2 regions of the Microbacterium zouquanmingi genome follow, and region 1 is predicted to be linked to the other one. Evidence: riboswitches for the same ligand, from Rfam matches in the RefSeq annotation. Region 1 holds a riboswitch; the other holds the start of a gene.
The links. A riboswitch is a leader RNA that binds a small molecule or an ion and turns the genes downstream of it on or off. The one in region 1 is predicted to bind FMN.
Positions count from the first base shown of each region.

Region 2: linked by a shared signal. The riboswitch ahead of ribD (bifunctional diaminohydroxyphosphoribosylaminopyrimidine deaminase/5-amino-6-(5-phosphoribosylamino)uracil reductase RibD) and the one ahead of pnuC (nicotinamide riboside transporter PnuC) in region 1 are both predicted to bind FMN.

Region 1 is NZ_JBQPQZ010000007.1:25,319-32,481, forward strand. It holds gene ACTU6U_RS14320 (serine hydrolase domain-containing protein) at 1-244, opposite strand, end outside; gene ACTU6U_RS14325 (GNAT family N-acetyltransferase) at 345-938, shown strand; gene ACTU6U_RS14330 (hypothetical protein) at 1,079-1,483, opposite strand; gene ACTU6U_RS14335 (J domain-containing protein) at 1,698-2,633, opposite strand; gene pnuC (nicotinamide riboside transporter PnuC) at 2,633-3,364, opposite strand; FMN riboswitch at 3,372-3,500, opposite strand; gene ACTU6U_RS14345 (DUF808 domain-containing protein) at 3,553-4,470, opposite strand; gene ACTU6U_RS14350 (SDR family NAD(P)-dependent oxidoreductase) at 4,515-5,345, opposite strand; gene ACTU6U_RS14355 (cupin domain-containing protein) at 5,517-5,885, opposite strand; gene msrA (peptide-methionine (S)-S-oxide reductase MsrA) at 5,972-6,505, shown strand; gene ACTU6U_RS14365 (NAD(P)-dependent alcohol dehydrogenase) at 6,605-7,163, opposite strand, start outside.
Region 2 is NZ_JBQPQZ010000001.1:166,865-174,027, forward strand. It holds gene ACTU6U_RS00825 (extracellular solute-binding protein) at 1-1,023, opposite strand, end outside; gene ACTU6U_RS00830 (carbohydrate ABC transporter permease) at 1,108-1,995, opposite strand; gene ACTU6U_RS00835 (carbohydrate ABC transporter permease) at 1,992-3,104, opposite strand; gene ACTU6U_RS00840 (LacI family DNA-binding transcriptional regulator) at 3,225-4,232, shown strand; gene ACTU6U_RS00845 (Fpg/Nei family DNA glycosylase) at 4,270-5,133, shown strand; FMN riboswitch at 5,188-5,331, shown strand; gene ribD (bifunctional diaminohydroxyphosphoribosylaminopyrimidine deaminase/5-amino-6-(5-phosphoribosylamino)uracil reductase RibD) at 5,383-6,420, shown strand; gene ACTU6U_RS00855 (riboflavin synthase) at 6,420-7,070, shown strand; gene ribA (GTP cyclohydrolase II) at 7,067-7,163, shown strand, end outside.

The DNA.
Region 1 (7,163 bases):
TCGACGTGAAGACCTTCGAGACGGACGCGAGGTCGTAGACCGTTTCGGAGGAGACCGGGGTGCGCTGATCGAGCGGGATCGGCGCGCCGGCGTCGTCGTGAGATGCGAGGTCGCCCGCGGTCGCCGTGACGGTCTCGCCGGCGATGGTGACCTGACACACCGCTCCTGGGGTGACGCAGGCCTCGACGGCCTGCGCGAGCGCGGCGCCCAATCGAGACGAGAGGGCGGCATCGGCGCCGGTCATCAACAGGCCTTCCGGTCGGCGGGGAGTGTGATCGGCAGAGCACTGGATTCGCGACAGCACTGGGTCCGAGTCAGAACGGGGTCCATGTCAGTATGGAGCAATGTCGCACATCCGTCGATTCCGTGAAACCGACCGCGCCGACGTCGCGGAGATCTGCCTGAAGACCGGCGACGGCGGCCAGGATGCGACGGGAATGCACGGCAGCGACGAGCTGCTGGCCGACATCTTCGCCCTGCCGTATGTCGATCTCGAACCGGAGACCTGCTTCGTCGTCGACACCGGGGAGCGGGTCTCGGGATACATCGTCTGCGCAGCCGATACGGGCGCCTTCGTGGAGCGCTACCGCAGCGAGTGGTTGCCCGCATTCACACAGAAGTATCAGGATCTGGAGCCGTCGAACATCCTCGAGATGGGCCTCGATCCCGACCGCATGATCATCGAAGAGCTGGGTGACTATCCCGCCCACCTGCACATCGATCTGCTGCCGGAGCTGCAGGGGCAGGGGATGGGCCGCGCACTCATGCGCACGCTGCTCGCCGAGCTGCGCGAGCGCGGCGTGCCTGGCGTTCATCTCGGGGTATCGCCGAGCAATACCAATGCTGTCGCGTTCTACAAGAAGCTCGGCTTCCGGCCGTTGCCGTCGGATGCCGGCGCGGGAAGTCTGCTCGGCATCTGCACCGACGCTGTCGTCTAACGGACCCGCCTCGTCGTCTGACGCAAAAACCCCCGCCCAGGTCGCAATCTGTGCCGCTTACAGCGCGGTAGAGCGGCACAAATTGCGACCTGGACGAGGGGTGGGTGACCCTGGGCGAGGGGTGAGTGCCCGGGCTGGGGTTACGCCGAGGCGCGGAAGTAGTCGTTCGACTGCCGTACCCACAGCAGCACGATGACGACGACCGAGATGATGGCGGCGATGATTCCCAGGGTGGAGACCCCGCCGAGCAGGCTGAGGATGCCCAACACCTCGAGCACGGTGATGACGATCCGTGCCCAGTTGCGGCCAGCCCGCATCTTGCGCAGCACGAGCAGCTCGATCAGGAGGATCACGATCAAAATCACTCCGGTGGCGATCATCACTCCACCGCCGAATGAGGCTCCATCGACCTCGACCGCGCCGCCGGCCAGTGCGATACCGGTGGTGATGAGGACGATTGTCGTGATGAGGTCGAGGATCAGCCCGACGATCAGGATCCAGAAGGCTGCGGTGACCGTTGTCGGCCGGCTTGTGGAGGGGCTCATACTCAGTTCCGTTCTGCGGCGGATGCCGCCATGTAGGTCGGACGTCAGTGTCCGTTGGCCACAGATTAGCGTCGTAACGGCCTCGAGTGCGGTAAATTTAGCCGCTCAGGTCTCAATTTGTGCCGCTTACAGCGCGCCAAAGCGGCATTAATCGCGACCTGGACGTGGGGGTGCGTGGGGGTACGTGGGCGTGGCGGAGGGGTGAGCGCGCGCGTCAGACGAAGCGGATCATCTGCTGCAAGCGCGTGCGCACGTCGAACAGTTCGTTGCCGCCGATGTCGCGGGCGCCGGGCACGCCCTGGCGCAGCACCATGCTGAGCGCGCTGCGACGGATCACGACAACCGGAGTCCCGCGCACCTTGCCGAGCGAGGTCACAGCTTGATCGAGATCGTCGTCGGGCAGCACGATGATCGCGCCACCGAACTTCACCTTCGCAGCCCTGGCGATCACGCGCATCCGGGCCAGCAGAGTCGCCACCGGTGCGCGCCCGGAGACACCGGCGCCGATGATCTCGCCGCGACGGAAGCGTACGACCTCGGCGAAGTCTTCTGACATCACCCCGTAGAGCCCTGAGGGGCTGAGGATCACGTGGTCGAGCTTGTCGGCCGGATCGGTGCTCGTCGCGACGTCGTGCCAGACGGTGAAGCCCATGCCAAGGTCGCTGATGGTGCTGGCCGTGGCCTCTTCAGCGAGAGCATCCGCCAGCAGGTGACGCACCTCGCGGGGCGCAGAGCGCACGAGAGCGGGGTCGTACGGGTCGGGAACCTCGACGCCGTGGCCGGCCCACTCGCGGATCAGTGTGAGATAGCGCTCGCGGCGCCATCCGCCCGGATGCCCGTACGCACGCGCCTTCGGCCGCGTGTCGGTGCGGGGCGCCGGCGCCTGCCATCCGCTCCAGTTCTGTGCGGTCGTGCCGGTGGCGGATGCTGTCGCAAACCCGTGGCCGCGATCGTAAGAAGCGCGCCCTTCCGGCGTGCCGATCAGCTCCCACGCCCGCTGCACCTGGATGAACGCAGCAGCATCTCCACCGGCATCCGGATGTGTCTGGCGCAATCGCAGGCGGAACGCGCGCTTGATCTCTTCGGCCGTGGCGGTCGGATCGACGCCGAGCACTTCGTAGGCGGAGGAGGAGAGCGGGCTGTCGAACATCACTCCCTATTCTCGCCTGCACCGCTCTCTGCCGGGGCGCCGATGCGGGGATCAGGCATGATCGTGTCGATCTGGGGTTTCGCATTCGCCTGCGCGCGCCACCAGACGAAGAAGCCGATCGCGGTGAAGGCGCCGTAGAACACGTACATGAAACCGGTGGCGTAATAGCCGGCGCTGAACAGCAGGGGAACGCCGACGACGTCGACGGCGATCCAGATCAGCCAGAACTCCGTCCACCCCTTGGCCATGCCGTAGGTGGCAAGGAGCGACCCGACGAAGGTCCAGGCATCCGCCCAGACCGGCTCGTACGAACCGAGCACGCGGAACAGGGGAGTGAGCGCGACCGTGCCGATGATGAGGGCGAGAACGAGTCCGATGCGCGCACGGCCGGACGCCCAGCGCGGGGTGACCTGGCCGGTGTCTGATGCTGCCTGTCGCCAGCGGATCCAGCCGTAGATCGCCACGGCGATGAACATCACTTGGCGGCCGGCCTGACCCAGCAGGCTCGGTAGCGAGTGGTCGGGGCTGAGGATGGTGCCGAGGAAGACCGTGAGCAGCAGCAGGTTGCCGACGATGCCGACGGGCCACGCCCAGATCTTTCGACGCATGCCGCCCAGAGCGCTGGCGAGGCCGAAGATGTTGCCGACGACTTCTCGGATGAGGAGCGTCTGCCCGCCCGGCAGCATCCACTGCGAGTTGAAGAGATCGACCAGCCATCGCAGAACGTCCATTGTTCCCCCTGTGCTTCTCCCATCCAGACTGTGACTGTCGGTACCGGAATCTCACCGGTTCAATCGCCGCCCGGAGGGGTTGCGAGTCGCGGACTATCACCGCCGGTTCGGGCTTTCACCGATCCCGGAGCACGTATGTGTTCGAGTGGAAGATTACCTGAGCGCGCTCAGTCCTGTGGTGGGCGGGTCTACGCGGCCACGTTGACGGGCGAATCGCCGCCCTCTTGGAACGACGGCGTTTTGCCCAGCATCCGACCGATCAGCAGCACGACGCCGACGACGATCAACCCGACGATGAGTCCGCAGACGGCCGAGACGAATGTCTCGCCGATCCACGCGACCACACCGCCGGTGGGAGCCAGGAAATCGTGGATGCCGTGCAGCATGTCGCTGAAGAAGTGCAGGCCGACCTCGCCGAGGTTCGCCAGCAGCAGGTGGCCGCCGACCCAGAGCATCGCGACCGTGCCGACCACGCTGATCACGCGGAACACGGCCGGCATCGACCGCACGATCCGCGTGCCGGTGTGGCGCACGCGCCGGGAAGGATTCTTCGCCATCTTCAGCCCGATGTCGTCGATCTTCACCAGCAGCGCCACGGCGCCGTACACGATCACGGTCATCATGAGGGCGATCACCGCGAGGATGGCCAGTGTCATCCAGATGCTCATGCCGGCATCGAGATTCGACAGCGAGATGAGCATGATCTCGGTCGACAGGATCAGGTCGGTGCGGATGGCTCCCCACACGAGCTTGTTCTCGTTGCGCGCGCTACCGCTTTCGTGATCGTGGTGGAAACCGAACCACTCCAACACCTTCTCGGCGCCTTCGAAACACAGGTACGTTCCACCGATGATCAGCAGGAACGGCAGCACCCACGGTGCGAACGCGGTCAGCAGCAGTGCGATCGGGATGATGATCACGAACTTGTTCACGAGCGACCCGAGCGTGATCTTCATGACCACGGGAAGCTCGCGCGCCGGCGTGATTCCCTGCACGTACTGCGGGGTCACCGCGGCATCATCGATCACGACACCAGCCGACTTCGCCGATGCTTTCAGCGCTGCGCTGAGGATGTCATCGACGACAGCGAGCAGACCAACCGACATGCGACCCCCTGAGAGACGTTCAGGAAAGCAAGACTACTGGCACCTCAGCTGCGCCCGGTGAAGTGATCCATCGACGAGTACACCTTGAACACATACCGAGCGAGGAAGTCCCACGTCTTCGTCGGAAGCACGCCGCGCAAGGCCATCGAGAGTTTCACGGTCCACGGGCGCAGCACCATGGGTGTTCCGCGCAGCATCCCGTTCCACGCCGCTGCCGTCGCCTTGCGAGGCGTCATGATCGGCGTCATCAGCGGGCCGCGCGCGCCCTCGAACATGCCGGTGGAGATGTAGCTCGGGCAGAACGTGGTCACCTTGATGTGGTCGTGGCCGTAGCCTTCGAGCTCCAGACGCACCGATTCGCCCCAGCCGATCATCGCCCATTTGGATGCTGCGTACACACTCATGTTCGGATTCGCCAGCGTCCCTGCGGCGGAGGCGATGTTGAGGATGCGCTTGGGTCGGGACGTGTCAGCGATCATGTCGGGCAACACCTCGCGGGTCAGCCACATGGCCGCGAGCGTGTTGATGCGCATGGTCGCCTCGATATCGCGCACCGGGTCGTGCTCCCAGAACGGTGCGCCCCGCACGATGCCGGCGTTGTTAATGATGACGTCGGGCGTGCCGAAGTCCGCACGCACCCGCTCCATGCCGGCGGCGATCTCCTCGCGCTGCGAGACGTCCACGCGATAGCCGCGGACTTCGACCCCTGACTTCGAGAGCTCGGTGGCGACAGCGGTGACGGCATCCTCATCGATGTCCCACAGCGCGACGGCCCGCGCGCGGGCGGCGACAGCGCGGCGCGCGTACAGCTCGCCCATGCCGCGTGCGCCACCGGTGATGAGGACGAGAGCGTCAGTGATCGGGTTCTCAGACATGGATCACACGGTACGCCACGCACACCCGCACACCGGGAATCTTGGCCCTCGCGACGTGCGCAGGGCGCGCGGGCTGCTTTTCGTTGGTGAAACTCGCACAAGAGCGAGGAAATCCATCCCGCGCGGGCGGGCGGGCGGGCGGGGCGGGGCGGGGCGGGGCGGGCGCGCCGGTCACCCGAGCCGAGAGCGGATGCTGAGGCCGGGCTTGCGCTGATGCACAGAGAAGTAGCGCAGGCCGGCGGCTCCGGCGACGAAGCGGCGCTGTGACCTGGCCGGCAGCCACACCATCGTGCCAGGGGAGAGCGCGAGCGGATCCGCAGCGGTCTCGAGCGTCCCCGAGCCTTCGAGAACGACGATCAGCACGTCCAGTTCCGGCCCGATGTGCGCCTGGATCTCGCCGCCAGCCGGCAGCACGATCACGTTCGCGTCGAGCCCCCGCTCGGAAGGCTCCAGGCGCCACGCGGAGCCGGCGGCAGCAGCCGACGCGGCGAACGCGTCACCGACGATGCGGGGCGTGGGGGCGGTGTTCTCGGCATCCATTGGTCGTCTCCGTTCCTGAGCGTTCCTCCAGAATGGCACCCGGTCCTCGATAGTGCGTCAGACTTGAAGAGCGAAAAGGAGTGCACATGACTGACACCGGCACCATCACCCGCACACCCGGCACCGAAACGGCCGTCCTCGCGGGCGGATGCTTCTGGGGAATGGACGATCTCATCCGCCGCCAGCCCGGCGTGCTCGACACTCGAGTCGGCTACACCGGTGGCGAGAACGAGAACGCGACCTACCGCAACCACCCCGGCCACGCCGAGGCCGTGGAGATCGTCTTCGATCCCGCTAAGACGACCTACCGCGACATCCTCGCGTTCTTCTTCCAGATCCATGACCCCTCGACGCTCGACCGGCAGGGCAACGACGTCGGATCCAGCTACCGCTCGGCCATCTTCCCGCTCAGCCCTGAGCAGGAGCAGATCGCCCGCGACACCATCGCCGACGTGGATGCTTCAGGCCTTTGGCCCGGCAAGGCCGTCACGAAGATCGAGCGGGAGGGCCCGTTCTGGGAGGCCGAGCCCGAGCACCAGGACTACCTGCAGCGCATTCCGAACGGCTACACCTGCCACTTCCCGCGTGCCGGCTGGGTGCTTCCGAAGCGCGCGGCCTGACCCGCCAACAGCTCAGGTCGCACCCGCCCACACCTCAGGTCGCAAACTATGCCGCTATGCCTCGCGCAAAGCGGCAGAATTTGCGACCTGGAGCGGGCGTCAGCCCTTGAGCGTGTCGATATCGATCACGAAGCGGTAGCGGACGTCGGATGCCAGTACCCGCGCCCACGCCTCGTTGACCTGGTCGGCCGAGGTGATCTCGACCTCGGGCGCGATGCCGTGCTCAGCGCAGAAGTCGAGCATCTCCTGAGTCTCGGCGATGCCACCGATGTTGGAGCCGGCGAATGAGCGACGACCGCCGATCAGCGTGCCAGCGCTCACGGACATCGGCTCGGCCGGAGCTCCGACGCCTACGAGCGTGCCGTTCAGCGCGAGCAGCTTGAGGTGCGCATCGAGATCGATCGCGGCGGAGACCGAGTTGATGATCAGGTCGAACCTGCCACGCAGCGTGCGGAAGGTCTCTTTGTCCTCGGTCGCGTAGTAGTGGTCGGCGCCGAGCGTGAGCGCGTCGTCGCGCTTCGAGTTCGACCGCGACAGCACGGTGACTTCGGCGCCCATGGCGTGCGCGATCTTCATGGCCATGTGCCCGAGTCCGCCGAGCCCGATCACGGCGACCTTCTTGCCGGGGCCTGCGTTCCAGTGGCGCAGCGGCGAGTAC
Region 2 (7,163 bases), on a different contig from region 1:
AGCCCACGCGGCAGGTGCGTCGTAGAGCGTCGGCAGGTCGGTGACCGTGTAACCGAAGTCGGTGGTCGCTGCGTACTCGTTGATCGCCCACACGCCGTTCAGCAGAATCGCGGACTGGCCGTTCTTCCACTCGTCGATGGATCCTGCGTAGTCGGCGTCGGTGTGCATGTAGCCGGCGTCGAGCAGCTCGTTGATGAGCTCGAGAGCCTTAGCTGCGGCCTCGGTGTCAACCTCGGCGCTGCCGTCAGCCGAGATGACGTCGCTGCCCTGCTGGCGAACCAGCGAGTAGAAGAAGCGCCATGCCATGTCGTCATTGGCGAAACCAGACGAGAACAGCATCAGGCCGGTCTTGTCCTTGACATCCTTGCCCATCTGCAGCAGCTCGTCCGGGGTGGTCGGCAGCACGGGACGGCCGTCCTCGCCGATGTAGCCTGCGGCGGCGAGCACGTCGGTGTTCACGTGCATCACGAGTGCGTGTGCGTCGAACGGAACCGCGTAGGTCGATCCGTCCCACATCACGGACTTCTGCGCCTGCTCGGTCGCGTCGGTCATGTCGATGCCGATCGACTCGGGATCGAACGCCAGCAGCTGGTCGCGCGTGGCGTAGTCGGACATCGAATAGTCGTGCAGGTTCGCGATGTTGGCGGGCTCGCCACCCGCAATGGATGCGTTGAACGCGTCGTAGTACGAGTTCCAGTCGGTCCCGCCGAGGCGCTCGATGGTGATGCCGTACTCGTTCTCGGCGTTGAACTTGTTGGTGAGGATCTGAATGGCCTCGCACTCGGTGGTCGCCTTCGCGGGGTCGGTGACGCCCTGCGTGGTCTCCTCGCAGTCACCGAACATGCGCGACATGGTGATCGTGGTGCCGTCGAGCTGCTCTGCCGTGACTGCTGCGATCTGCTCGTTCAGGTCGCCGCTGTCAGCGGATCCGGAGCCACCATCGGCTCCAGCGCCGCACGCCGTGAGCAACAGGGCCGCTGCCGTCAGCGACGCTGCTGCAGCGACAATCTTGGTCTTCTGCATGGTTTTCCTCTCATGGGGTGGACGTTGTTGTCCGTGGCTGCCGGGCAGCAGCCGATCGGCCATCGATGGCCGGAGTCTGGATGGTCACTTACTGCCCGAGGTCATCGAGATGCCTCGGATCAGGTGCTTCTGGAAGAAGATGAACACGAGCAGCAGCGGCAGCGAACCGATCAGCCCGCGAGCCATGAGGCTGCCGAGCTCAGTCGCCTGGGCGAAGTTTCCCTGCAGCGATGCAAGGCCCGTGGTGATGGTGAACATCTCCGGGTTCGTTGCAGAGACCAGTGGCCAGAGGTAGTCGTTCCAGGTCTGCACGAAGGTGAAGATCGACAGCGCGATCATCGAAGGCCGAGCCAGCGGCAGCATGACCGAGAAGAAGGTCCGCCAGGGGCCCGCGCCGTCGATGCGCGCTGCTTCTTCCACTTCTGCCGGAACCTGCGAGAAGAACTGTGTCATCAGGAAGACGCCGAGCGGGGCGGCGATACGCGGCAGGATCAGCGCGGCGTAGGTGTTGTGCATCTCCACGTCGGCCACCATCGTGAACAGGGGGATGAACATCGCTTCTTTGGGGATCATGAGGCCTGCGAGAACGCTGGCGTACACGATCGTCTTGCCGCGGAACGTGAAGCGCGCGAATGCGTAGCCCGCCATCGCGCACAGCAGAACCGTGAGCAGCGTGGTGAAGATCGTCACGATCGCGCTGTTGAGGAACCAGCGGCTGGTGAGACCGACGCTGAAGACGCCGAGCAGGTTCTCCAGTGTGAAGCCCTGCGGGATGAGAGTCTGGGTCTCTTTGGTCAGTGCCTGGTTGTCGCTCAGCGAGAGCGACAACATCCAGAGCATCGGGATCAGCCAGACGAGGGCTGCGACGATCATGGCCACGTGGTACCAGGCGGTGACGACACCGCTGCGTTTGATGCGAACCGGTCGACGCGCAGCATTCCGGGCGGTCGTGGTCATCGCCTGCGTGCTCATTTGCTGTCGTCCTTGCCGAGGGTGCGCATTTGGATGAGGGAGACGACGAGCATCACTGCGAAGAGGAACAGTGACATCGCCGAGCCGTAGCCGAGCTCGAAGTCGCGGAATCCGGTCTCATAGATGTGCTGGATCAGCACGAGGGTCGAGGTGCCTGGTCCACCGCCGGTCATGATGTTGACCTGGCCGAAGACCTGGAACGATGCGATCACCTGCATGACCATGACCAGCAGCAGCACGTGCTTGAGTCCGGGAAGAGTGATGCTCGTGAACTTGCGCCACGCGCCGGCGCCGTCAAGCGATGCCGCCTCGTACAGCGCGGGGTCGACGTCCTGGAGGCCTGCGGCGAACAGCACGAGGTTGAAGCCGACCGTCCACCAGATGGTGGTGGCGATCACGGCGAGCATTGCGACGTTCGGGTTGGCGAGCCAGGGAATCGGATCGATGCCGAGCGGTTCGAGCAGGGCAGCGAGCAGTCCCTGGTTCGGCGAGAGGAAGTAGGTCCACACCAGCGTCACGACCGACACGGGCAGGATATACGGCAGGAAGAAGACCATCTGGTAGATGCGCGTGCCCCGGCGGTTCCCCTGCAGGGCGAGAGCCATCACCAGGCCGAGACCGGCGATCAGCGGTGTCGAGATCGCCGTGAACAGCAGCGTGTTCTGCAGCGCGGTCCAGAAGTCAGGATCGAACCAGAAGCCGCCCTCGGCCGGGTGGAAGCCGAGTGCGACGACGAGAGCCAGGATGCCGGCGACGCCGAGACCGATGCCGAGAGTGAGCCGGCGGCGCAGCAGCGGCTTGATGAGCAGAGCGAGCGCGGCGACGACCAGGATCACGCGCGGCAGCGCGAGGTGGCTCATCGACCACGTGATGTCGTGGCCCCACAGCATCCGCTCGAAGTTGTCGATGCCGATGAAGTCGCGGGTGGCGCCGAGCAGGTCCCAGTCGTGGAAGCTCATCCAGACGGCCTGCACGACCGGGTAGATCACGAAGATCAGGTACAGGAGCAGGAACGGGGCTGTGAACGCGATGCCGTACTTCAGGCCGCTGCCGCTGCGCTGCGAGGCTCGGCGCATGCGACTACGTCCGGTGGTCGACTGACTCGACATCCATATCTCCCTTTTGCCACGTTGCAAACCAGCAATGCATATATTTTTGCCACGTTGCATATCTGGTGTCAAATGCGTCTGCGAGGATGGGATCGAATTGTGATCGATCAAGGAGGACGAATGAGCGCGAGTATCACTGACGTGGCGAAGCTCGCGGGTGTCTCTCCGCGCACGGTCTCCAATGTCGTGAACGACTTCGTCCATGTTCGCGACACCACCCGCCAGCGCGTGCTCGCCGCTATCGAAGAGCTGGGATACCGTCCGAACATCTCGGCCCGCCGCCTGCGTCAGGGACGCACGCGGATCCTCGGATTCGCAGTTCCCGAGCTCTCGCAGCCCTACTTCGCCGAGCTCAGCGAACTGGTCGAGATCGCTGCGCAGAAGCGCGGATACACCGTCATCGCCACGCAGACCGGCGGCATCCGCGAGAACGAGGTGCGCGCCCTCCGCGACCTCGGTTCGCACATCGTAGACGGGCTCGTCTTCTCACCGATGTCGATGGAGAAGGAAGAGCTCTACCGCACTCCCCCGAATGTGCCCACCGTGCTCATCGGCGAGCAGATCTCCAGCTCGCGCTACACGAACATCGCCATCGACAACGTCGCAGCGACCGCGGACATCACCCGACACCTGCTCGAGCGCGGCCATCGGCGCATCGCCACGCTCGGCGCATATCACTCCGACGTCTACCGCAGCTCGCGCCTCCGGCTCAGCGGCTACCGCCAGGCACTCGACGATGCAGGTGTGCCCTTCGACCCTGACCTCGTGCTGTACACCGACCGTTTCGGAAGGCAGGCGGGGCTGGAAGGCATCATGCAGGCGTGGCAGGACGGCACTCGCTTCGACGCTCTCGTCTGCTTCACCGACCTCCTCGCCTTCGGTGCGATCCGAGCCTTCGCCAACCTCGGTGTGCGCATACCCGACGACGTCGCGATCGCTTCGATCGATGACGTGCAGGAGGCGGAGTTCTCCGTTCCCTCGCTGACGACGATCGCACCGGACAAGCAGGCGATCGCTGATCAGGCCGTCGATTCGCTGCTCGCGCTGCTCGATGACAACGACCTGGAGCCGACGAACATCGACATCGGGTACGAGCTGATCGTGCGCGAGAGTTCCGGACCGAACTGATCCCCCGAACGTCCGACGCCGGTGGCAGGATGGGCGCATGCCCGAGATGCCTGAGGTGCAGGGACTCGTCGACTTCCTCGGAGAGCGCGTGGTCGGGCACGCGATCACACGCACCAGCGTCGGCGAGATCGCGGCCCTGAAGACCTACGATCCGCCGAACACCGCCCTGCACGGCGCGACGATCACTGCGGCGAGCAGACAGGGCAAATTCATCGTCCTCTCCTGCGGAGATGAGCTGCATCTGGTCTTCCACCTCGCCAAGGCGGGCTGGCTGCGCTGGTACGAGCTGCTGCCGACCACGCTGATCAAGCCGGGCAAGTCCCCGATCGCGCTGCGCGTCGCACTCGATGACGACAGCGGCTTCGATCTCACCGAGGCGGGCACGAAGAAGTCGCTGGCCGTCTACGTCGTGCGCGACCCTCAGGACGTCCCAGGGATCGCGCGACTGGGTCCGGAACCGCTCGGCGCCGATTTCACCCGCGACGCGTTCGCCGCTCTTCTCGAGGGCAAACGGATGCAGATCAAGGGGCTGCTGCGCGACCAGAGCGTCATCGCCGGCATCGGAAACGCCTACAGCGATGAGATCCTGCACGCCGCGAAGATGTCGCCGTATGCGATCAGCGGCAAGCTCGATCCCGCCGAGGTCAACCAACTCTACGACGCGATGCAGAGCACGCTGAAGGATGCCGTGTCGACAGCATCCGGTAAACCGCCGGCCGACCTCAAAGACGCCAAGCGTTCCGGGTTCCGTGTGCACGCACGCCGAGGCGAAGCGTGTCCGGTCTGCGGCGACACCGTCCGCAGCGTGTTCTTCGCCGACCGCTCACTGGAGTACTGCCCGACATGCCAGACCGACGGCAAGATCCTCGCCGACCGGCGACTGTCCCGCCTGCTCAAATGACCTCGTGCAACGCGGAATGAATCCCGGGCTTGCGCGTTGACTACACTGAGCATCAACGTGCTCCGGGGTCGGTGAGAATCCGAACCGGCGGTGACAGTCCGCGAGCGCTTCGGATTCCGAAGTGCCGATCCGGTGAAATTCCGGGACCGACGGTGATGCGAGAGAGATCTCGCTAGTCCGGAAGGGAGGCAGCACGATGCGCGCAAGCGCGACTTCTGTCATCCCCGGAGCCAGACCGAAGGACGACGGATGGCAGTGACCGGGGCAGAGCGCCACGCGATGACGCGCGCGATCGAACTCGCCGCCCGCGGCCCTCGCGGTGTCAATCCGCAGGTCGGCGCAGTGATCCTCTCCCCCACAGGCGACGTCATCGCCGAGGGCTGGCATCGTGGCGCCGGCACCCCGCACGCTGAGGTCGACGCGCTCTCGAAGCTCGAAGACGGTGCCGCCCGCGGGGCGACAGCGGTCGTCACTCTCGAGCCCTGCAACCACACCGGACGCACGGGGCCCTGCGCGCTCGCGCTGATCGACGCCGGCATCGCCCGCGTGATCTACGCCGAGAGCGACCCCGGTGACGCATCGAGCGGAGGCGCCGAGCGGCTGCGTGCCGCCGGCGTCGAAGTGCAGTCCGGAGAGCAGACCGATGCCGTCGACACCCTGATCTCCGACTGGCTGACCGCGCATCGACTGGGCCGCCCGCACATCACGGTGAAGTGGGCGCAGAGTCTGGACGGTCGTGCCGCCGCCTCAGACGGCACCAGCCAGTGGATCACCGGCTCCGATGCGCGGGCCGACGTGCACCGCCGCAGGTCCGCTGCGGATGCGATCATCGTCGGCACGGGCACCGTGCTCGCAGACGACCCCGCGCTCACTGCCCGCGACGGAGATGCCCTGTACGACGATCAGCCGATCCCCGTCGTGATCGGGTCGCGCAAGACACCGGCGGATGCCGCGCTGCGCCGTCATCCGCACGAACCGCTGTTCTACGACACGCGCGATCTGCACGCCGTCGTCGCCGATCTTCATGCCCGCGGCATCCAGAGCGTCTTCATCGAGGGCGGTCCGACTCTTGCCAGCTCGTTCATCGCCGCGGGTCTCGCCGACCGCATCCTCGCCTATATCGCCCCCGTGCTCCTCGGCGGCGATCGCCTGGCTCTCACCGATATCGGCGTCCCGACCATCGCCGCTGCGCGGCGCCTTGCCGTCGACGAGTGGAAGCCGCTCGGCGCGGACCTGCTCGTGATCGCCCACGTCATCGACGACGACCCCCAGGGAGGAACCCACTGATGTTCACCGGAATCATTGAAGAGATCGGCGAGATCACCGCTATCGTGCCGTCCGGCGACGGCTGGCGTCTGACGGTGCGCGCGGCGAAGGCCGCACACGATGCCGTGCACGGCGAGTCGATCGCTGTCTCGGGTGTCTGCCTGACCGTGGTCGATTCTTCACCCGACACCTTCACCGTCGACGTCATGAAGCAGACGCTCGACGTCTCGGCATTGGCGACGGCATCTGTGGGAACGGCAGTCAACATCGAGAAGGCGATGCCGGTCGGTGCCCGCCTCGGCGGACACATCGTGCAGGGGCATGTGGACGGCACCGGCGTCGTCATCGATGTGCGTCCCGGCGATCAGTGGAGCGTGCTGCGCGTCTCCCTCCCCGCGGAGCTCGCACCACTCGTCGTCGACAAGGGGTCGATCTCGATCGATGGCACCTCCCTCACCGTCAGCGCGGTGAGTGAGGCGATCCCTGAGCCTGTCGAGGGGGCGGCCAGGCGCGACTGGCTCGAAGTCTCCCTCATTCCCGAGACCCTTGTCGCCACCACTCTCGGGCGCCTGGTCATCGGCGACCGCGTCAACCTCGAAACAGATATCCTCGCCCGTCATGTCGAGCGCCTTCTGGCGTTCCGGGCCGCTGCGGAAGGAGGCTCGCGATGAGCCTGTCCACCATCGAAGAAGCCCTCGAGTCGCTGAAGGCAGGTCGCCCTGTCATCGTCGCCGACGATGAGGATCGCGAGAACGAGGGCGACA